DNA from 2 places in the Gottfriedia sp. NPDC058432 genome. Region 2 is predicted to be linked to the other one. Evidence: a T-box and tRNA genes for the amino acid it is inferred to sense, from the RefSeq annotation. Region 2 holds a T-box; the other holds one or more tRNA genes.

Region 1 (10,772 bases), on a different contig from region 2:
AATTCCAATCGATTTTTATTATTAAATGCTTCTACTTCCCCGCCGAATAAAACTTCAATTGCTTCATCATCTCTTCTAACTTCCCAAACATTTCCGTATTTCAGCCATTGCTCAGGTAGCTCCACTTGATATCCATCAACAATTTTTTGGTCAAATAGACCATGTTTGTAGCGGATGCCACATCCATGACCTGGCAAGTCTTGTGATGCTAACGAATCCAGAAAACATGATGCTAATCGTCCAAGTCCACCATTTCCAAGTCCAGCATCACTTTCAAACTCCTCAAGATCACTTAAAGAAATTCCTAATCTCTCGAGGCCAGATTCACATAACTCTCTAAGCCCTAGATGAATTAAATTACTTTTCAAAAGCTTTCCTAATAAGAATTCAATTGATAAATAATAAACTTGTTTCTTTCGCTCTAAGCGGTATTGTTCACTCGTTCCTAACCAATTACCGCTTATATGTTCGCGAATCATCGTTCCAAGTGTTTGAAATTGCTCTTGAGTAGTGCTATCTGCAGTACTCTTTCCATGCATACTTTCTAGTTTCTCTTTAAAACACCACTCAAACTCCTCCACACTAGAAAACATGGAATCACCTCGCCCTAAAAGATTTTTACTTTGAAGACTGCATATATAGTTTTGCATATTCTTTAGCAGATTTTAACCAACTTGAATCTCTTCTAATTGCATTCCTTCTGACTGATTTCCAATGTTTTTTATTCTCATAAATACTCAATCCACGTTCAATTGTGTGAAGCATATCGTGAGCATTATAGTTACTAAAAGTAAAACCAGTTCCACTCTTCGTCTCTTCATTATATGACTGGACAGTATCATTTAGCCCCCCAGTCTCTCTTACAATAGGAACACACCCGTACTTCATCGCAATAAGCTGACCTAGTCCACATGGCTCAAATAGAGAAGGCATAAGGAATAAATCTGCACCTGCATAAATCTGATGAGCAAAGCCTTCATCAAATCCAATATAAGCTCTTACTTTATCGTAGTAGTTATGCTCCATTGCTTTAAAAAAGTTCTCGAATTCTTCATCACCAGAACCTAAAATGACTACTTGGACATTATGATCCATCATTTGAGGGAATACGTGTTGAATGAGGTCAATGCCTTTTTGACTTGTTAATCGGGAAACCATTGCAATAATAGGAATATTTTCATCCACTTTTAATGCAAGTGACTCCTGCAATTTCAATTTATTTTCTGTCTTATTTTCGATGGTAAATTCATCGAAATTAGAGTAAATTTTTCGATCAGTAGATGGATTATAAATTGTTTCATCGATTCCGTTTACAATCCCAAAAAGTTTGTGATCTTGCTCACGTAATAGTCCATCTAATTGCTCTCCAAAAAATTCATGCTTAATTTCTTCTTTATAAGTTGGACTAACAGTTGTTACGAAATCGCTTGAAATGATTCCAGCTTTCATAAAGTTGATACAATCGTAAAATTTCAAATAGTCATCGCGGAAATATTGTTCATCAATACCTAACATATCGTCCATTACTTCTTTTGAAAATACGCCTTGGAATTGAAGGTTATGGATTGTAAAAACAGATTTCATTTTTGGATTAATCTCTTTTAATGCGCCATACTCTTTCATGAAAAATGGGATCATTGCTGTATGCCAGTCGTGACAGTGAATTACATCTGGTTTAAAGTCTAATTCTTTAATACATTCAATTGCAGCTAAAGAAAAGAATGCAAAACGCTCACCATCATCAAAATGACCGTACAACTTATCACGATTGAAATAGTATTCGTTATCAATAAAATAATAGGTTGTTCCTTCTACTTTCAATTCAAATAAACCACAATACTGTTTTCTCCAGCCTAGATTTATAGAAAGCTCTTTTACTAGCTTAGCCTCTTCTCTATATTTAGCGGGAATTAACGAGTAGAATGGAAGCATTACTCTTACATTCATATTTAGTTTATTTAAATACTTCGGGAGAGCGCCTGCAACATCTGCAAGCCCTCCCGATTTAACAAATGGTACACATTCTGAAACAATATATAAAACATTTACCACTGAATCAACGCTCCTTGGACTGAACCTTTTTGAAGCACTACTGGCTCACTTAAGCTTCCTTTTATTTCAACACCATCTTCAATTCGAACATCTTTATCTAAAATAACGCCATCTAATATACAATTATCTCCAATGATTGATTTTTGCATAACAACACAATTGCGAATAATTGTATTTTTTCCAATTTTCACAGCTCTTGAAATAATACTATTTTCAACCGTTCCCTCAATTTCACATCCATTAGCTACAATTGAATTTTTTACAATAGCTTCTTTTGAATATTTTGTTGGTGGCTCATCTTTAACCTTAGTAAAGACAGGATAAGATTTTAAGAATAATTGATTCCATGTCTCAGGATTTAATAATTTCATACTTTGCTCGAAATAATCCTCAATTGTTTGAATGATTGAAACTTGTTGAGGTATTTCATACGCACTTAGATCAACCTCATTATTTTGATCGCGTACAACGTCCATAATTGTTTCATAGCCTTTTTCATGGAAGTTTTCAAAAAGCTTTAACAATAACTCTTTTTCAAGGATATAGATATTTAAAGATTTACCGAACTGCTTTAACTCAGTAATTTGAGCATTTGTTTCGATATGTCTCTTTAAAACTGGTCTAAAATCCACTGAACAAATCGTATAAGTATTTGCTACTACTACATACTTTTGAGTAGAACGTTGTAAAAATTGAATATGCTTTTCGATGAAATCGAATGTACCAAAAGCTCCATCAGTTGGCTCAGGCGTAAAAATAAATAGTCCATCCTTTTTACGATTTAAGTCCCAATGCTTACCAGAGCCTAAGTGATCAATAATTGATCGATAAGGTTGATCAGGAAATACAGCGACACTCGTAATACCTGAGTTCACCATATTACTTAACATAAAATCGATTAAACGATATCGACCTGCATAAGGAAGTGTTGCTAATGGTCGATGCTGTGTTAACGGCTTTAAAGATTCAAAATGTGTTGACGCCTCAATTATTCCTAGCATAGTATGTTTCATCAAATAACCCTCTCAATCTATTTTTCTATTTGAGGAATGAGCCACCTCTTATTCTCCGCTTGTAACTAGAATTACCTCTTCATAATCTTTCTCAGGACCTAGAAGACTTCCATCAGGAATAACCATTCCAGGAGCTACTACTGCACTTTCAATTCGAACATCTTTTCCAATAACACAACCTGGCATAACGACAGAATCTTTTATCATACTGCCTTCTCCGATTGTTACTCCTTGGAATAATACAGAATGTGATATAAATCCTTCAACTACACACCCCTCATTAATTAGAGAGTCTTCAACGATTGCCGTAGGTGCAATATATTGTGGTGGTTGGTTCGGATTAACTGAATATATGCGCCAATCACGATCATATATATTTAGTTCACTATCCTCATTTAACAAATCCATATTAGCTTCCCATAAGCTTTTTACTGTACCAACATCTTTCCAATAACCTTTGAAAGGGTAAGCAACTACTTTTTTCTTTTCTTCTAATAAAAGTGGAATAACGTCTTTACCAAAGTCATTACTTGATTCTGGATTGCGATCATCCATCTCTAAAAACTCTTTTAAAACATTCCATTTAAAAATATAAATTCCCATTGATGCTAAATTACTCTTTGGATATTGAGGCTTTTCTTCAAATTCTATAATATCCATTTCATCATTTGTATTCATAATCCCGAAACGGCTAGCTTCATCAATCGGAACTTCGATAACTGAAATAGATACATCTGCTTCTTTTTCAACATGATAGTCTAACATTTTACTATAATCCATCTTATAAATATGGTCGCCTGAAAGAATCAACACATATTCAGGCTGATATTGCTTTATATAATTTAAATTTTGATAAATCGCACTTGCAGTACCTGTATACCATTTAACGCCAGATGCTTCTGAATATGGAGGTAGAACAGTTACCCCACCATTTAAGCGATCTAAATCCCATGCACTTCCTATACCAATATATGAGTTTAGTACTAGTGGTTGATATTGGGTTAGCACCCCAACAGTATCAATACCTGAATTTGTGCAATTACTTAAAGTAAAATCTATTATTCGATATTTACCTCCGAAAGCCACGGCTGGTTTTGCTAGTTCCTTTGTTAAAGAACTTAATCTACTCCCTTTTCCCCCTGCTAGTAACATTGCTACGCATTTTTTCTGAACCATTGCTGCTAATCCCCTTTCGCATTTTAACTGGACGTATGATTGTAAAACTAAAGGCAGGTAATGCTATTTCAATACTGTATGGTAAACCATGAAATGGTATTTCTTCTGATTCAATGGCAGAACGATTTATTTTACTATCGCCACCAAATTGTACATAGTCACTTGAAAGCAATTCTTTAAAACGCTGCTTTGCTGGTACTCCAATTCGATATGTGTCATAGGAAACTTCTCTAAAATTACAGATTACGATGACATAATCTTCTTTGTTTTTTCCTTTTCGGATAAATGAAAATACACTTTGATCTGCATTATTTGCATCAATCCATGAAAATCCATCCCAATGATTATCAACTTCATAAAGTGATTTATTTTTTTTATAAATCGATAATAATTCTTTGAAATATTTGTTCATCTTGGAATGATATTCATAATCTTTAATCATCCAATCAACTTGCTCTAAATCCTTCCACTCATCAAATTGCCCAAATTCACTTCCCATAAATAAAAGCTTCTTACCTGGATGAGCTAAATAATAACCAAATAGTACCCTTAATTGAGCAAACTTTTCCTCGTATGTACCTGGCATTTTATTTAGCAAAGATTTCTTACCATGTACTACTTCATCATGTGAAAAAGGTAAAACAAAATTTTCTGAGAAGGCATATAAAAACGAGAAAGTCATCTTATTATGATGATGCTTTCTTTCCGTTGGGTGTTTCTCCATATAAGTCAAAACATCATTCATCCAACCCATATTCCACTTAAAATTAAAACCTAATCCACCTTCGTATGTAGGTGCAGTAACTAATGGCCAATCAGTAGAATCTTCTGCAATCATTAATACTTGTGGATCATGTTCAAATACCGCTTCATTTAATTTTCTTAAAAAGTGAGTTGCAAAAGGATTCTCTTCATTTCTATTTTTCCAATATAATATATTTGCAACTGCGTCTACTCTGAAACCATCAATATGAAAATATTCCATCCAATATAAGGCGTTTGAAATAAGAAATGATTTTACTTCTGGTTTTGATAAATCAAAATTCGCTGTTCCCCATACTTCATTTTCTCTAGCATCATAACCTTCATATTCATATGTCGGTTCACCATCAAACATGTATAGTCCGTGAGAATCCTTACAAAAATGACCTGGGACCCAATCCATAATGACTCCTAATCCTTGCTGGTGGCATTCGTCAATAAAGCTCATTAGCTCATGAGGATTTCCATATCGACTAGTAGATGAAAAATATCCTACTCCTTGATACCCCCAAGAACGATCATATGGATGTTCAACTAATGGTAATATTTCAATATGTGTAAAACCATGATCTTTTACATATGGAATTAGTTCTGTCGCTAGTTCCGCATAAGTGTAGAAATCACCGTTTTTCTTCTTTTTCCAAGATCCTAAATGTACTTCATAAATCAAAACTGGTTCTTCATATACAGACTTTTTAAATTTCTGCTTACGATATTTTGCATCTTTCCATTTGTAGCCCGAAAGATCATAAACGATCGAAGCTGTGCTTGGTCGTAGTTCACTATAGAATGCAAAAGGATCACTTTTTAATAAAACATCACCATGTTTGGTTGATATTTCATACTTGTATATCGTCCCATGACCAATTTCGGGGATATATATCGTCCAAATCCCTTGATCGTTCAACTTTTCCATTTCATGTTCAGAACCATTCCAATTATTAAAGTCCCCAACAACTGAGACACCTTTCGCATGTGGAGCCCACACTGTAAAATTAGTTCCAACTTTATTCCCTTTTTTTACTACATGTGCCCCAAAGCATTCATGGCTATGGAATAAACTTCCCTCATGGAATAAATGCACATCAAACTCAGTTGGCCGTGTCAAAAGCAACATCCTCACCTCATTACAATCTCTTAAATTCTTCTATCTCTTAATATTCTACAAATATATATATTCACCTTGTTTTTATGCAAAAAAAATTCAAAAAAATTTTTCCGAAAATGAATAACCATTCATGAAACCGTTGTCATTATTGCACTTGTCGTAAAAATGTCGAATTTGTCGAACGAATATTCATGTATATTTATACATCATATTCCGAAATTCCCTTGTAACAATTTGTAAAAATTTGATTTTTCATAAAATTTCATACATATTTCACACTTTTATCTCATATAAACTTTATATTTAAAAAGATTTGTAGAAGATTGTCGGATTAAGTAGGAGAGTTTTTTGGGGGAAAATATTTAGAAATCAACAACAAACTATTTAGAAATTCAGATGCGAAATTAAAAATAATCTCTAAACTGAATTCAATTTATACGGTAATATGGAAGACCAAGCAAATATATGTGTTGATCAAAATAGTGTAATTAAATTAACTGACTTACGTTAGAGGCAATTCAACAAAAATTATTGAGATCCATTTATATAGGTTCACTTCAAACTTACTAAAGCTCGTGTCAATTTCATTATTTTCCTGAACTGACTTTAAGCTCACTTAAATAACAATCGTAATATAGTAAAAAGGATCTTCGTTTTTTACGAAAATCCTTTTTTGTCATATTCTTCAATTGCTTATTAAACTTGCATTCGTTTACTTGATGATACTACACGTGAACGAATATCTGAAATTAGAAATACACCACATAAAATGACAAGAAAACCAAACAACATTCCTAATGTAATATGTTCTTTCAAAATAAGAACTCCCCAGATCATTCCAAACACAGGAATTAAAAAAGTAACACTTAATGTTTTGGTTGGCCCAACACTTTCGATAAGATAAAAGTACAATAAATAGGCTATAGCAGTACAAAATAATGCTAATCCTAGAACTGCTAATATAGCAACTCCCGAAATTTTATCTGTAAATGCAGTAAAATTTAAAAATGTAAAAGGTAAAAGTAAAATTGCAGCACCAATTTGTTGACCTGCTGCAATTGATAGTGGTGGCACTGAAGCAAATGCTTTCTTTGCATAAACACCTGCAATTCCATATGAAATAGTCGACAAAACTGCAAGTCCAATTGCTATTTTAACATCATAAGTAAACGGAATTGAACTCCACCCTACTAACAAAATCACTCCTATTACTCCCACTATTATTCCAATCCACTTTCGCATACTCAACTTTTCTTTCGTCCATAAAAAGACAACAAGCGCTGTAAATAATGGCGTCAAAGAGTTTAGAATGGATGACATTGAGGCTGTCAGATGCAATGCTGATGTAGCAATTAATGTAAATGGAATTGCTGCATTTAATGCCCCTATTATTAAATATTGTCTCCATCTCTTTTTAAAGTGTAATGACTTTTTAGTAATTACCAAATATAGCACCAGGGCAAACGCTGCAATTGTAACTCTTCCTTGTATTGTTAAAATTGGTCCAAAAACTGGTGAAGCTATTCGAATAAATAAAAATGAAGCTCCCCATAATGCAGCTAGGCTCAATAAAGCTATTCCATCTTTTAATTTCATTTATTTAACCCCTTTCTGAATATGGTTGGAGTGTAATGAAAATGATGACGAAACATGCTTGAAAAATGTGCCGAGCTTTTAAAGCCAAGTTTATGCGCTATTTCAGTTATAGTTTTCTCAGTATCTTGTAACAATCCTAAAGCTTCTATCATTCTTAACTTAGTTGCGTATTCTAACGGTGATAAACCTGTGGATTTTTTAAATAATCTTTGCAAGTGAAATTTACTTACTCCAACTTCCTTTGCTAACCGATCCAATGTTAAGCTATTTCGATATTCTTTTTCAATAAAATGTTTAGCTGATAAAATAATATCCTCTTCATTTGTGTGAAGTAAATCAGGGCGACACCTTTTACATGGACGGTATCCTTCGTTAATTGCCAAGGAAAATGACGGATAATATGATACATTTTCTTTTAATGGAGTTCTTGACTTACACGAAGGTTTACAACAAATCCCAGTGGACTTAACTGCATAAATAAACACTCCATCGTAGTTTTCATCGCATGATTCAACTGCATTCCACATGACCTCATTATTTAATCCGTTCATTTAATCACCTCATCTTTAGCTATTCACATTTTAACACTAAGATATTGCGCTTGCTTTCAATTTCTTGCTTTCTAATTTCTATGGAAGAAGGATAATAGTTAATAGATCAACTGATGATGTTTAGATTTAAAATGAGTGAAAAGGATATTAGTATTGAAAAATAAGGATTTGTGACTCGAATGAAGAATAATGGAAAAGAGGAATAGCAAACCCGTGGAGAGCTAGGACTACGATGTGCTGTTTCTATTACTTTATTTGTAAAATTGACAGCAAACATATTACAACTATAAGAGCTCCCTCCCTGTACATCCTAAAATGAAAGAAGAACACTCTAATATATGAAGAAAGGCGTATTCAATTAAATGTCGTTCACTAAAGTCCTAAAAAAGACAAATAAAAAACTCAGTTACCTGTGTTATCACAAATAACTGAGCTTTAGTTATGACCCGTACGGGACTCGAACCCGTGTTACCGCCGTGAAAGGGCGGTGTCTTAACCGCTTGACCAACGGGCCAAAAAAAAATATGGCAGAGAAGAAGGGATTCGAACCCTCGCACCGGTTACCCGATCTACACCCTTAGCAGGGGCGCCCCTTGAGCCACTTGGGTACTTCTCTATCATATGGCTCCGCAGGTAGGATTCGAACCTACGACCACTCGGTTAACAGCCGAGTGCTCTACCACTGAGCTACTGCGGAAAAACTAATTATAAAAATTAATGGTGGGCCTAAATGGACTCGAACCATCGACCTCACGCTTATCAGGCGTGCGCTCTAACCAGCTGAGCTATAGGCCCATTAAATTTTATAAAAAGCGGGTGATGGGAATCGAACCCACGACCGAAGCTTGGAAGGCTTCTATTTTACCATTAAACTACACCCGCAAAATATGGGGCGACCGATGGGAATCGAACCCACGAGTGTCGGAACCACAATCCGATGCGTTAACCACTTCGCCACGACCGCCATAAAGAGTGCCGACTAGAGGACTTGAACCCCCAACCTACTGATTACAAGTCAGTTGCTCTACCAATTGAGCTAAGTCGGCTTATTATAATAATCATTTTTTGTATTTAAGATGGTGGCTCGGGACGGAATCGAACCGCCGACACGAGGATTTTCAGTCCTCTGCTCTACCGACTGAGCTACCGAGCCAACTTAAATGGCGGTCCCGACCGGGATCGAACCGGCGATCTCCTGCGTGACAGGCAGGCATGTTAACCGCTACACCACGGGACCATTTGGTTGCGGGGACAGGATTTGAACCTGCGACCTTCGGGTTATGAGCCCGACGAGCTACCAGACTGCTCCACCCCGCGATAATGAGGATACTATTTAATATAGTTCCAATAAAGTTATTTTGTTAAGACCATCCCAATCTTAGGATGATTATGCAAGTAGCAGCTCGATTGGTATGCTGAAGTAATTTCTTCGAAGCATATTCGTTCGTGCTCCACCCCGCGATAATGTGGATACTAACTAAGTTAGTTCCATTTATATAAAGTTTAATAAAAATGGAGGAGTAAGAGGGATTCGAACCCCCGCGGGCTGTTACACCCCTGTCGGTTTTCAAGACCGATCCCTTCAGCCAGACTTGGGTATTACTCCATTATAAGTGGTGGACCTTGTAGGACTCGAACCTACGACCGGACGGTTATGAGCCGTCTGCTCTAACCAGCTGAGCTAAAGGTCCTTAAATAAGTAGCGGCGGAGGGAGTCGAACCCACGACCTCACGGGTATGAACCGTACGCTCTAGCCAGCTGAGCTACACCGCCATAATAAATTAATTTAAGTTCTTCAAGTGGAGCCTAGCGGGATCGAACCGCTGACCTCCTGCGTGCAAGGCAGGCGCTCTCCCAGCTGAGCTAAGGCCCCATGTTTTAAATGGTCGGGAAGACAGGATTTGAACCTGCGACCCCCTGGTCCCAAACCAGGTGCTCTACCAAGCTGAGCCACTTCCCGTTCAGAATTACAGGTGAAGCAATATGGCGCGCCCGAAAGGACTCGAACCCATAACCTTTTGATCCGTAGTCAAACGCTCTATCCAATTGAGCTACGGGCGCATATTATAAAAATGGTACCGAGGGCCGGACTCGAACCGGCACGGGGTCAACCCCCGCAGGATTTTAAGTCCTGTGTGTCTGCCATTCCACCACCCCGGCAGTATACATGGAGCGGAAGACGGGGTTCGAACCCGCGACCCCAACCTTGGCAAGGTTGTATTCTACCACTGAACTACTTCCGCATATACTGATTAACAAGATAAATGGTGCGGGTGAAGGGACTCGAACCCCCACACCGAAGTACTAGATCCTAAGTCTAGCGCGTCTGCCAATTCCGCCACACCCGCAAATATTTTCTTTTTAGAAAATGGTGAGCCATGAAGGATTCGAACCTTCGACCCTCTGATTAAAAGTCAGATGCTCTACCTACTGAGCTAATGGCTCATAAAGAGTGCCGACTAGAGGACTTGAACCCCCAACCTACTGATTACAAGTCAGTTGCTCTACCAATT
Region 2 (10,772 bases):
CGGACGTCTAATCGAAAAATGGATTACAGAAGAAAACTTACAACTAAAAAATATCCAAGTTGCAATCGGGCCATCCATTGGTGATTGTTGTTATGAAGTGGATGATTTTGTGATGAATAAATTAAATGATGCTTTTGAACACAAAATACCTAATAATATTTTAACCACTTTACATAACGGGAAATTCAAATTGAATTTAAAAGAAGCAAACAAACAATTACTCATTAAATCGGGTATTAGTGAAGAAAATATAATAATGACAAATTATTGTACAAGTTGTAACCCGGACGTATTTTTTTCTCACCGTAGAGATGGCGGAAAAACAGGAAGAATGATGAGTTATATTGGTTGGAGGAATTAGCATCATGACAGTCAAACAAAATTATGAACGTATTAGTGAACAAATTAATGCAGCCAAAGTAAGAGCAAATCGAAATGATGAAGTCACTTTAATAGCTGTTACTAAACAAGTTTCAACAGAAGTGGCAAAAGAAGTTTTAGCTGAAGGTATACAACAATTTGGCGAAAACCGTTTTGAAGGTCTAAAGGAAAAACAAGATCACATCCAAAATGATGTTGTTTGGCATTTTATTGGTTCACTTCAAACTAGAAAAGTAAAAGACGTCATTCATAGAATAGATTACTTACACTCTTTAGATCGACTATCTTTAGCAGAAGAGATACAAAAAAGAGCAACTGAACCATTAAAGTGCTTCCTACAAGTCAATGTATCTGGAGAAGATTCAAAGCATGGCATAAGCCCAAATGATGTAGTCGAATTTGCTAGACAGCTTTCAGAATTTGATAAAGTACAAGTTGTAGGATTAATGACGATGGCACCATTTACAGAGGATGCAAAGATGATCCGAAATAGTTTCAAAGGATTAAAGGAATTACAAGAAAAAGTAAAAGATCTACATATTGCAAATATTCCATGTTCTGAATTATCAATGGGGATGTCTAATGATTTTGAGATAGCAATAGAAGAAGGTGCTACATTCATAAGAATAGGTACTGATTTAGTAGGAAAGGGAAGGTAGAGAAGATGAGTATTATTGGGAAAGTAAGAAACTTTTTTGCAATGGAAGATGAGTATGAAGATGATTATGAATACGAAGAGCAAAAACAGCAACAACAGCAACAACAACAACATCAGCAACAAAAACAATATCAACAACAACAATTTTCTAAACATGCAAATGAAGAAATTAATCATGAGCGAAATGCATCAAAGCAAAAATTAGTAAGTATACCAGGAGGAGCTTCTTTGTCGTCAAAAGTTGTATTAGCGCAGCCGCGTGAATATGCAGAAGCACAGGATGTTGCAGATCATTTAAAATCAAAAAAAGCAGTTGTGATCAATTTACAACAAATGCAAATCGATCAAGCTAAACGCTTTGTTGATTTCTTAAGTGGTACAGTTTATGCAATAAGTGGAGATATAAAAAAAATTGGTACAAATACCTTTATTTGTACACCTGATAATATTGATATTTCTGGAACGATTACAGATATGTTATTTGAGGAAGAAAATTCCGTTAAAAGGTGGTAATTAAATGGGTTTACTTTTATATATTTTATACCAATTAATCAAGTATTATAGATACGTCATCGTAATTCATATCATTTTATCTTGGTTCCCTCAAATAAGACAATCAGGCTTCGGTCGCTTAATTGGTAGGTTATCAGAACCATATTTAGAGCCGTTCCGTCGAATTGTTCCATCAATCGGTATGTTTGATTTTTCACCTATTATTGCATTATTTGCTTTAGAATTTGCTGGATATGGAATAATAAGTATTTCTCATTACTTTTAAAAAGAGAATCTAACAGGTTCTCTTTTTTAATTAATATTGAAAGTTTGATGAAAAAGAGGATTACATCAATGAGTATTTATGATCATTTTCGAAAAGAAGAACATGTTTTCGTAGACAAGGTTATCAGTTGGAAGGAACAAGCAATTGAACGTTATTCTATTAAGTTGACAGATTTTCTTGATTTAAGAGAACAAATGATTATGCAATCAATTATCGGTAATCAAGCGGAGTGTTTTGTCGCTTTTTTTGGTGGTCGTGAAGATTGTGAACGAAAGCGTGCAATTATTTATCCAAGTTTTTATACACCAGTTGAAGAAGACTATTCTTTGGTTGCATTTGACGTAGATTATGCAACTAAATTTCACACTTTATCACATCGGCAAGTTTTAGGAACTTTAATGTCTTTAGGAATCACTAGAGGAAAATTTGGTGATATTCTACTTAAAAATGATATAATCCAAGTAATTGTTGCTGATGAAGTAGCAAGTTTTGTAGAAAATAACTTAAATTCTGTTGGGAAATCGCCAATTAAATTAAGTAGAATTTCATTTAAAGAATTGATTGAATCAGATGATGTTTGGCAAACTAATAATGGGACTGTGTCATCACTAAGATTAGATGTCTTATTGAGTGAATTCTATAATATATCGAGACAAAAAGCTCAAAGTTTAATAAAGGCCGAACACGTTAAAGTAAATCAGCGAGTTATTGATTCTACTTCGTTTTTATGTGAAGAAGGAGATTTATTCTCTGTCAAAGGTTTTGGTAGAGGAATGTTAATGTCAATTGATGGCTTATCAAAAAAAGAAAAATGGCGGATAAACTACGGTGTTAAAAAATAGTCAGAAATTGTAGAAGGAAAAACGTAGAAACTGTCGAAAATTTATTATAACCTATTAATAAAGAACATACATACATGGAGGTGGCTTAATTGCCTTTAACACCACTTGATATTCATAATAAAGAATTTGGTAAAAGTTTTCGTGGCTATGACGAAGATGAGGTTAACGAGTTTTTAGATCAAGTCATTAAAGATTATGAATTAGTTATTCGTGAGAAGAAACAATTAGATGAACAAATTCTTGATATGAAAGAAAGATTAAAGCATTTTTCTACTATAGAAGAAACTTTAAATAAGTCAATTTTGATTGCGCAAGAAGCTGCTGAAGATGTAAAAGGTAGTGCTCAAAAAGAAGCTAAATTGATCATTAAAGAAGCGGAGAAAAATGCTGATCGTATTATCAATGAAGCTTTAATTAAATCTAGAAAAGTTACAATGGAATTTGAAGAGCTTAAGAAGCAATCCAAAGTTTTCCGAACACGTTTAAGAATGGCAATTGAAACTCAATTAGAAATGTTAGGTCATGAAGATTGGGATCATATTTTAGATGATAAAGAAACAGAAGAAATCGCAAACTAGTCGTATAAGCCTTGACGATTTGTAAAGTTTTAAATATAATTTATTAGATATTAATAGTAAATCGGTGACAGGGAAGAGTACTTCTATAAAACTAGGTAGCGAGTCAAGGATAGTGAAAGCTTGATATAGAAAATAGAAGGAAAATCACCCTAGAGTGCTTTTCTGAAAATGAGTAAGAAAAGCCGTTTCATTCACGTTACGAATGCTAAGTGGACAGTGATTTCATGAAATTTATTGTCAATTAGGGTGGTACCACGGGAAACCTTTCTCGTCCCTTTTTTGGGATGAGGAAGGTTTTTTGCGTCTTATACGATTTATTATACATAATAGACAACTCCACTAATAAAAGGCTTGTAAGATGGATACAATGCGTTAATGTGGAAATTAAAAAATGTAAAGTAAGCTGGCATAGAGTAGTTGGACTTGCCTGAAACGGCTAGCTTTAGATCAATCTATTAAAAAGTTTAAAAATGGAGGAAAGCAAATGGAGTACAAAGATACGTTACTTATGCCAAAAACTGAATTTCCTATGAGAGGGAATTTACCTCAACGTGAGCCACAAATTCAAGAAGAGTGGAACAAAAAAGATATTTATGCAACTGTTCAAAAACATAACGAAGGAAAACCGTCATTTATTTTACACGATGGACCACCTTATGCAAATGGTGACCTTCATATGGGACATGCACTTAATAAAGTATTAAAGGATTTCATTGTTCGTTTTTATAATATGAATGGATACCGTTCTCCTTACGTTCCAGGTTGGGATACTCACGGTTTACCGATTGAACAAGCATTAGCAAATAAAAAAGTAAATCGTAAAGAAATGTCAGTGGCAGAATTCCGTAAACTATGTGAAGAATATGCTTACGAGCAAGTAGAGCGTCAAAAAGAACAATTTAAACGTTTAGGAATTTTAGGTGATTGGGACCGACCATATATCACACTTGAAAAAGAATATGAGGCTGAACAAATTAAAGTATTCGGTAAAATGGCTACTAAGGGATTAATCTATAAAGGTCTAAAACCAGTATATTGGTCTCCATCAAGTGAATCTGCACTTGCAGAAGCGGAAATTGAATACCAAGATAAGCGTTCTGCATCAATCTATGTTGCATTTGCAGTTGAAAATGGGAAAAATGTTCTAAACGGTGGAGAAAAATTCATTATTTGGACGACAACTCCATGGACAATCCCAGCTAACTTAGCTGTATGTTTACATCCTGATTTAAGCTATGATGTAGTATCTGTAAATGGTGACAAGTTCGTAGTTGCTAGTGAGTTAAGAGATGCAGTAGCAAAAGAATTAGGTTGGGAAGATGCAGTAGTTGAAAAGACTTATAATGGAGCAGAACTTGAAGGAATCATTTGTAAGCATCCTTTATATGATCGCCAGTCAGTCGTTATTTTAGGTGATCATGTTACAACTGACGCTGGAACAGGTTGTGTTCATACTGCACCAGGTCATGGTGAAGATGACTTCCGTGTAGGTCAACAATATGGATTAGAAGTACTTTGTCCAGTAGATGAAAAAGGTGTACTAACGAAAGAAGCTCCTGGATTTGAAGGATTATTCTATGATGAAGCTAATAAAGTAATTACAAAAGCATTAGAAGAAAAAGGTGCTTTATTAAAATTACAATTTATCACACACTCTTATCCACATGACTGGAGAACGAAAAAGCCAATTATCTTCCGAGCAACTGCACAATGGTTTGCTTCAATTGAAGCAATTCGTGAGCAATTAATGCAAGCTGTTCAAGATACTAAGTGGTTCCCAGCTTGGGGAGAAACTCGTCTATTCAACATGGTTCGTGATCGTGGAGATTGGTGTATTTCACGTCAACGTGTATGGGGAGTTCCGATCCCAGTATTCTATGCTGAAGACGGCGAAGCAATTATTACTGAAGAAACAATTGAACATGTTTCGAACTTATTCAAAGAGCATGGTTCAAATATTTGGTTTGAAAAAGAAGCGAAAGAATTATTACCAGAAGGATTTACACATCCTGGTTCACCAAATGGTAACTTCACTAAAGAGAAAGATATCATGGATGTTTGGTTTGATAGTGGTTCTTCACATCAAGCGGTATTAAACACTCGTGAGGAATTATCTTTCCCTGCTGACATTTACTTAGAAGGTTCTGACCAATACCGTGGTTGGTTTAACTCTTCATTAAGTACAAGTGTTGCTGTTACAGGTCAAGCTCCTTATAAAGCTGTAGTAAGCCATGGTTTCGTTTTAGATGGTGAAGGTCGTAAAATGAGTAAATCAATTGGTAACATCGTCCTACCATCAAAAATTATGAATCAATATGGTTCAGATATTTTACGTCTATGGGTAGCGTCTGTAGATTATCAATCAGATGTTCGTATTTCTGACGCTTTAATGAAACAAGTTGCTGAAGTATACCGTAAAATCCGTAATACGTTCCGTTTCTTACTAGGTAACTTAGATGGATTTAATGCAGAACAAGATGCATTAAAATATGAAGAGCTACGCGAATTAGATCAATACATGTTAGTTAAGTTAAACAATGTAGTTAAAACTGTTCGTGAATCATACGAGAAATATGAATTTGCAAATGTTTACCACACAATTCAAAACTTCTGTACAACAGAATTAAGTTCTTTCTATTTTGATTTATCAAAAGATGTTTTATATATTGAGCCAAAAACGAATAAAGATCGTTTAGCAATTCAAACAGTATTACATGAATCATTACAAGCACTAACTCGTTTAGTTGCTCCAATTTTACCTCATACAGCTGAAGAAGTTTGGTCACATATGGCAGGAGCTACAGTTGATAGTATTTTCTTAACTGAAATGCCAGATGTTAAAGATTTCGGCGATACACAAAGCTTAGAAGCTAAGTGGGAAAAATTCATGGATTTACGTGATGACGTATTAAAAGCACTTGAAGTTGCACGTAATGAAAAAGTAATCGGTAAATCTCTAACTGCATCAGTGAAAATCTATCCAAATGCAGAAGTAGCAGAGTTATTAAACTCTATTAATGAAGACTTCAAACAATTATTAATTGTTTCTCAAGTTGAAATTGCAAATAGCAATGAACAAGCTCCTGAAACAGCTCAAAAATTTGATACATTAAGTATCGAAGTAACTCCTGCGACAGGTGAAACTTGTGAAAGATGCTGGGTAGTTACTGAAGAAGTAGGAAAAGATGAAGAGCACCCTACACTTTGCTTACGTTGTGCAAGTGTTGTAAAAGGTATTTAAATTAAAAAGTGTATAAGCACATTAAAGAAGAGTCGAAAGTTTAAACTTTCGGCTCTTTTTGAACGTTTTTGTTATTATCTTTTTCATAAATTGTAAAAAAGTATGTATTGGTGTATGGTATGTGTACAGTACTATAAATAAGATATAAGAGGTTAATACATAATGAATTATGAAAATAATCCAAATTGGGAAAAATTAACTGAATTAATGAAGAAGAGAATAGATTTAAGAGAAAAGGGATATAGTTACCAAGAAATAGCTGACTTAGAGCAGAAAAGTCGTTCAAGTATACAACAAAGTATCAAGCGCTCATATTATCTTTTAGGAATAAAGGAACCAGATATTAAAGGGATCCTCAAAAAAGAAATTGATAAGTCCGTTAGTATTGAAGGAATTAGAAATGAAATGCTCGAAGAAATGAGAAAACAAGGAATTAGAGAATTTGTAAAAGAGTTTATTAAAAGAGATGATGTAAAAGAAATTCTTAAAGAAGAATATAGAAAAGAATTTGAAGGTGAAAAAGGATGATCATTAGTATAATCTTCCTTTTTTTATTTTTGAATTGTATGTATGTATGTGTTGATGTATGATAATTCATGTAAGCGATAACAACTTACAAAAAACGACTGGGGGAAAACAAATTGAAAAAAACATTCAAAAAAGTAACTCAAACAGTTTTAGGGGTTGCAATCGCAATGCCAATGTTTATAGGATTAGGCGCAACATATGCTGGAGCGACTTCAGGTGCAATAACTGCTACTAAATTGTCAGTTAAAGAAAAGCCGTGGAGTAGTTCTAAAACAGTTGGATACCTTGCTAAAAACCAAAAAATTAACTACTCAGGTTACAATAGTACATTTGTTAAGATCAGCTATAAAGGTAAGACAAGATATATTTTGAAAAAATACGTAAAATATGTTCCGCCAACAAAAACAACAAATCTAGCAACACCATCTAATCCAACAACAACACCATCAAATCCGACTACACCAGCTAGTTCTAATTCCTCGACTCAACAACAAATTTTAGACTTAGTAAATATCAGCGTGGGAAAGGCGGATTAAAGCCATTAACACTATCTAGCTATTTAAACGGAACGGCTCAAACGTGGTCACAAACAATGAGTAATGCGAACAATATGTATCATTCAACATTAAGCTTTAATGGTGGATATAAAGGTGAAAACATTGCACATGGTCAAACAAACGCAAAAGAAGTAATGACTGATTGGATGAATTCAACAGGTCATAGAGCGAACATCATGAGCCCTAATTTTAAACAACTTGGCGTAGGTAAAGTAGGAACTTACTGGACGCAACAATTTACAGACTAATCATGCTACTTAATGTTTAAATTGAATTTTTGCAATACAGAAGGAAAACCCGCAACAGGTAAATGAACCTATGCGGGTTTTCTTTTTTTATTGAGATCAAACAATTTTAAGAAACATTCCTTTAGAGCAATAATTACTTTACATCACAATTATGAATGGAAAAATCTTTTGCCATTTCCTTAAAAGGAAAAAGTTTCACCTATTATCGACTTGATATTGAGGGAAAAGTATTTTTACATAAATAAATTGGGAGTGAAGAAGATGAGGAGCAATGAAATTTTCTTTATTAAACAAGAGCTCGAACTAATTAAAAATGAATTGCTACATCGTTTATTTTCTGAACCAATAAGTTCTTCTGATATTGAGCAGCATCAATCAATTTTCGAGGAGATAAATAAACATCAAATTCTAGTTGAAGACATGCAAAATGATTTATATGATATTGAGATTGCCCTGCAAAAAATTGATCATGGATTATTTGGTTATTGTGAAGTAACCGGGCAAGCTATTCCAATTGAAAAATTAAAAGTGCTTCCAACAGGTCGAACATTAGAGGATTTTAGTTTTGTAAGAAATCATTACTAATACTATTCATTGTATAAACGTTTCCCCTATGCTAAAATTTGATGAGATATCTAATAAGGTAGGGGATAAATATGGCATATATTATTGCGGTAATTGTCATTTTAATTGATCAACTGACAAAACTTGCAGTATTAAAGAAGATGTATTTAGGAGAAAATATTGAAATTATTAAAAATATTTTTTACATAACATCACATCGCAATCAAGGAGCGGCTTGGGGAATGCTCCAAGGGAAAATGGGCTTCTTTTATTTAATTACTTTAGTCTTTGTGATAGCAGTGATTTACTTTATCCAAAAGCACGCTAAAGGAGATCGATTCCTTGGTCTATCTTTAGGATTAGTTTTAGGTGGTGCAATAGGTAATTTTATTGATCGATTCTTCCGTAAAGAAGTAGTTGATTTTATTCATGTTTATATTTTTAATTATGATTTCCCTGTGTTTAATATCGCGGATTCAGCGCTTTGTGTAGGCGTTATTTTATTATTTATTATTACTTTATTGGAAGATAAAAGAGGAGTTAAGAAATGACAGTATTTGCTTTTACAGTTCAAGAGGATCAACATTTAGAAAGAATCGATACGTTTATTGCAACTCAAAACGATGAGTGGTCAAGGTCACAAGTACAAGCATGGTTAAAAGAAGATTTTGTATTAGTGAACGGTGAAAAAATTAAACGTAATTATAAAGTGAAACAGGGCGATGAAATATCAGTTTCAGTACCTGATCCAAAGCCATTAGAAGTTAAGCTTGAGAATATTCCACTAGAGGTTTACTATGAGGATGCGGATGTTATTGTAGTAAATAAACCACGTGGTATGGTAGTTCATCCTGCATTAGGTCATGAAACGGGTACTTTAGTGAACGCTTTAATGTATCATTGTAAAGATTTATCTGGCATTAATGGTGTATTAAGACCTGGTATCGTACATCGAATCGATAAGGATACTTCAGGTTTATTAATGGTTGCAAAAAACGATGTAGCTCATGAGAAGCTTGCAGAGCAATTACGTCAAAAAACTTCTGTACGTAAGTATATTGCGATTGTACATGGGGTAATTCCGCATGAAGAAGGCACAATTGATGCGCCAATCGGACGAGATAAAAATGATCGTCAAAGTATGACGGTTACTGAAGATAATAGTAAAGAGGCAGTGACTCATTTTAGAGTATTAGATCGATTTGATGAGTTTACTTTAGTTGAATGTCAGCTTGAAACAGGCCGTACACACCAAATTCGTGTTCATATGAAATATATAGGTTACCCGTTAGCTGGTGATCCTAAGTATGGACCTCGTAAAACATTAGATATAGATGGTCAAGCACTACATGCAGCTGTTTTAGGATTTAAACATCCAAGAACAAATGAGTATTTAGAGTTTTCATCACCTATTCCAAAAGTACTAGAAAATATTATTGAACAATTACGCAGATAACTGTTGACAATGATTGAAACATAGGTCATAATGAGGACAGTTGAATGAACCTTTAACACAACCCCGTGAGGTTGAGAAGGAAGCGGAAAAATGAAAAGGGATAATTGTATCCTTTTGCGCTACCCTCTTGTCCATCGGGCAAGAGGGTTTTTTGCTTCTACACTATAAAAGTAGGAGGTAAGGTAAAATGACTGAAAAAGCAATCATCTTAGACGAACTTGCGATCAGACGTGGGTTAACAAGAATTGCACATGAAATGCTAGAAAATAACAAAGGCATTGAAAATGTTGTTTTAGTTGGTATTAAAACAAGAGGTGTTTATCTAGCAAAACGAATTGCAGAAAGAATTAAACAGATTGAAGGTAAAGATGTAATCATGGGCGATTTAGATATTACTCTTTATCGAGATGATTTATCGACAAAGACAGAAAACAAAGAACCACTAGTAAAGGGTTCAAATGTTCCTGTTGACTTAACAAACAAAAAAGTAATTTTAGTTGATGATGTGCTTTACACAGGTAGAACAGTTCGTGCCGCAATGGACGCTGTTATGGACCTAGGTAGACCGGCACAAATACAATTAGCAGTTTTAGTAGATCGAGGACATCGTGAGCTTCCAGTAAGAGCAGACTATGTTGGTAAAAATATTCCAACTTCGAGTAATGAAAAAGTAGTCGTAGCCTTAAAGGAAACAGATGACCACGATAAAGTAAGTATATTTGAAAAATAGAAGTCCCTTTTAAATTTGGTCCAGAGAGGCTAACAAAGGGTCTAGTTAGTTGCTGCCTTCTTAAGCAACGCACTCGGACTCTTTGTGTAAAATCACAAAGAGTTTTTTTATTGGGAAAATTGGAGGAAACAACATGATAAAACAAAAACCTGTCCTAGAGATAAATGAAAAACCGAATTTAGGTCAATGGATTTTCCTAAGTTTACAGCAT

Evidence for each region. A T-box is a leader RNA that pairs with one kind of tRNA and senses whether it is charged. The one in region 2 lies ahead of ileS (isoleucine--tRNA ligase), so its partner is inferred to be a tRNA-Ile.
Region 1: it encodes a tRNA-Ile, which carries the amino acid that the T-box ahead of ileS (isoleucine--tRNA ligase) is inferred to sense. The anticodon was not compared.

What each region holds. Positions count from the first base shown of each region.
Region 1 covers NZ_JBHXLC010000001.1:191-10,962, reverse strand. The annotation lists gene ACFWM3_RS00150 (glycogen/starch/alpha-glucan phosphorylase) at 1-593, opposite strand, end outside; gene glgA (glycogen synthase GlgA) at 619-2,052, opposite strand; gene ACFWM3_RS00140 (GlgC family sugar phosphate nucleotidyltransferase) at 2,046-3,065, opposite strand; gene ACFWM3_RS00135 (glucose-1-phosphate adenylyltransferase) at 3,114-4,241, opposite strand; gene glgB (1,4-alpha-glucan branching protein GlgB) at 4,189-6,120, opposite strand; gene ACFWM3_RS00125 (DMT family transporter) at 6,808-7,707, opposite strand; gene ACFWM3_RS00120 (bifunctional transcriptional activator/DNA repair enzyme AdaA) at 7,704-8,258, opposite strand; tRNA gene ACFWM3_RS00115 (tRNA-Glu) at 8,701-8,772, opposite strand; tRNA gene ACFWM3_RS00110 (tRNA-Ser) at 8,784-8,874, opposite strand; tRNA gene ACFWM3_RS00105 (tRNA-Asn) at 8,881-8,955, opposite strand; tRNA gene ACFWM3_RS00100 (tRNA-Ile) at 8,977-9,053, opposite strand; tRNA gene ACFWM3_RS00095 (tRNA-Gly) at 9,070-9,140, opposite strand; tRNA gene ACFWM3_RS00090 (tRNA-His) at 9,147-9,222, opposite strand; tRNA gene ACFWM3_RS00085 (tRNA-Thr) at 9,232-9,304, opposite strand; tRNA gene ACFWM3_RS00080 (tRNA-Phe) at 9,336-9,411, opposite strand; tRNA gene ACFWM3_RS00075 (tRNA-Asp) at 9,420-9,495, opposite strand; tRNA gene ACFWM3_RS00070 (tRNA-Met) at 9,499-9,575, opposite strand; tRNA gene ACFWM3_RS00065 (tRNA-Ser) at 9,772-9,864, opposite strand; tRNA gene ACFWM3_RS00060 (tRNA-Ile) at 9,873-9,949, opposite strand; tRNA gene ACFWM3_RS00055 (tRNA-Met) at 9,959-10,032, opposite strand; tRNA gene ACFWM3_RS00050 (tRNA-Ala) at 10,060-10,132, opposite strand; tRNA gene ACFWM3_RS00045 (tRNA-Pro) at 10,143-10,219, opposite strand; tRNA gene ACFWM3_RS00040 (tRNA-Arg) at 10,244-10,320, opposite strand; tRNA gene ACFWM3_RS00035 (tRNA-Leu) at 10,333-10,419, opposite strand; tRNA gene ACFWM3_RS00030 (tRNA-Gly) at 10,428-10,502, opposite strand; tRNA gene ACFWM3_RS00025 (tRNA-Leu) at 10,525-10,607, opposite strand; tRNA gene ACFWM3_RS00020 (tRNA-Lys) at 10,629-10,704, opposite strand; tRNA gene ACFWM3_RS00015 (tRNA-Thr) at 10,713-10,772, opposite strand, start outside.
Region 2 covers NZ_JBHXLC010000003.1:272,854-283,625, reverse strand. The annotation lists gene pgeF (peptidoglycan editing factor PgeF) at 1-361, shown strand, start outside; gene ACFWM3_RS05525 (YggS family pyridoxal phosphate-dependent enzyme) at 366-1,040, shown strand; gene ACFWM3_RS05520 (cell division protein SepF) at 1,046-1,552, shown strand; gene ACFWM3_RS05515 (YggT family protein) at 1,557-1,817, shown strand; gene ACFWM3_RS05510 (YlmH family RNA-binding protein) at 1,886-2,659, shown strand; gene ACFWM3_RS05505 (DivIVA domain-containing protein) at 2,749-3,237, shown strand; T-box leader at 3,293-3,516, shown strand; gene ileS (isoleucine--tRNA ligase) at 3,722-6,478, shown strand; gene ACFWM3_RS05495 (hypothetical protein) at 6,641-7,006, shown strand; gene ACFWM3_RS05490 (SH3 domain-containing protein) at 7,120-7,542, shown strand; partial or broken gene ACFWM3_RS05485 (CAP domain-containing protein) at 7,584-7,811, shown strand; gene ACFWM3_RS05480 (TraR/DksA family transcriptional regulator) at 8,073-8,396, shown strand; gene lspA (signal peptidase II) at 8,468-8,926, shown strand; gene ACFWM3_RS05470 (RluA family pseudouridine synthase) at 8,923-9,831, shown strand; gene pyrR (bifunctional pyr operon transcriptional regulator/uracil phosphoribosyltransferase PyrR) at 10,019-10,561, shown strand; gene ACFWM3_RS05460 (solute carrier family 23 protein) at 10,698-10,772, shown strand, end outside.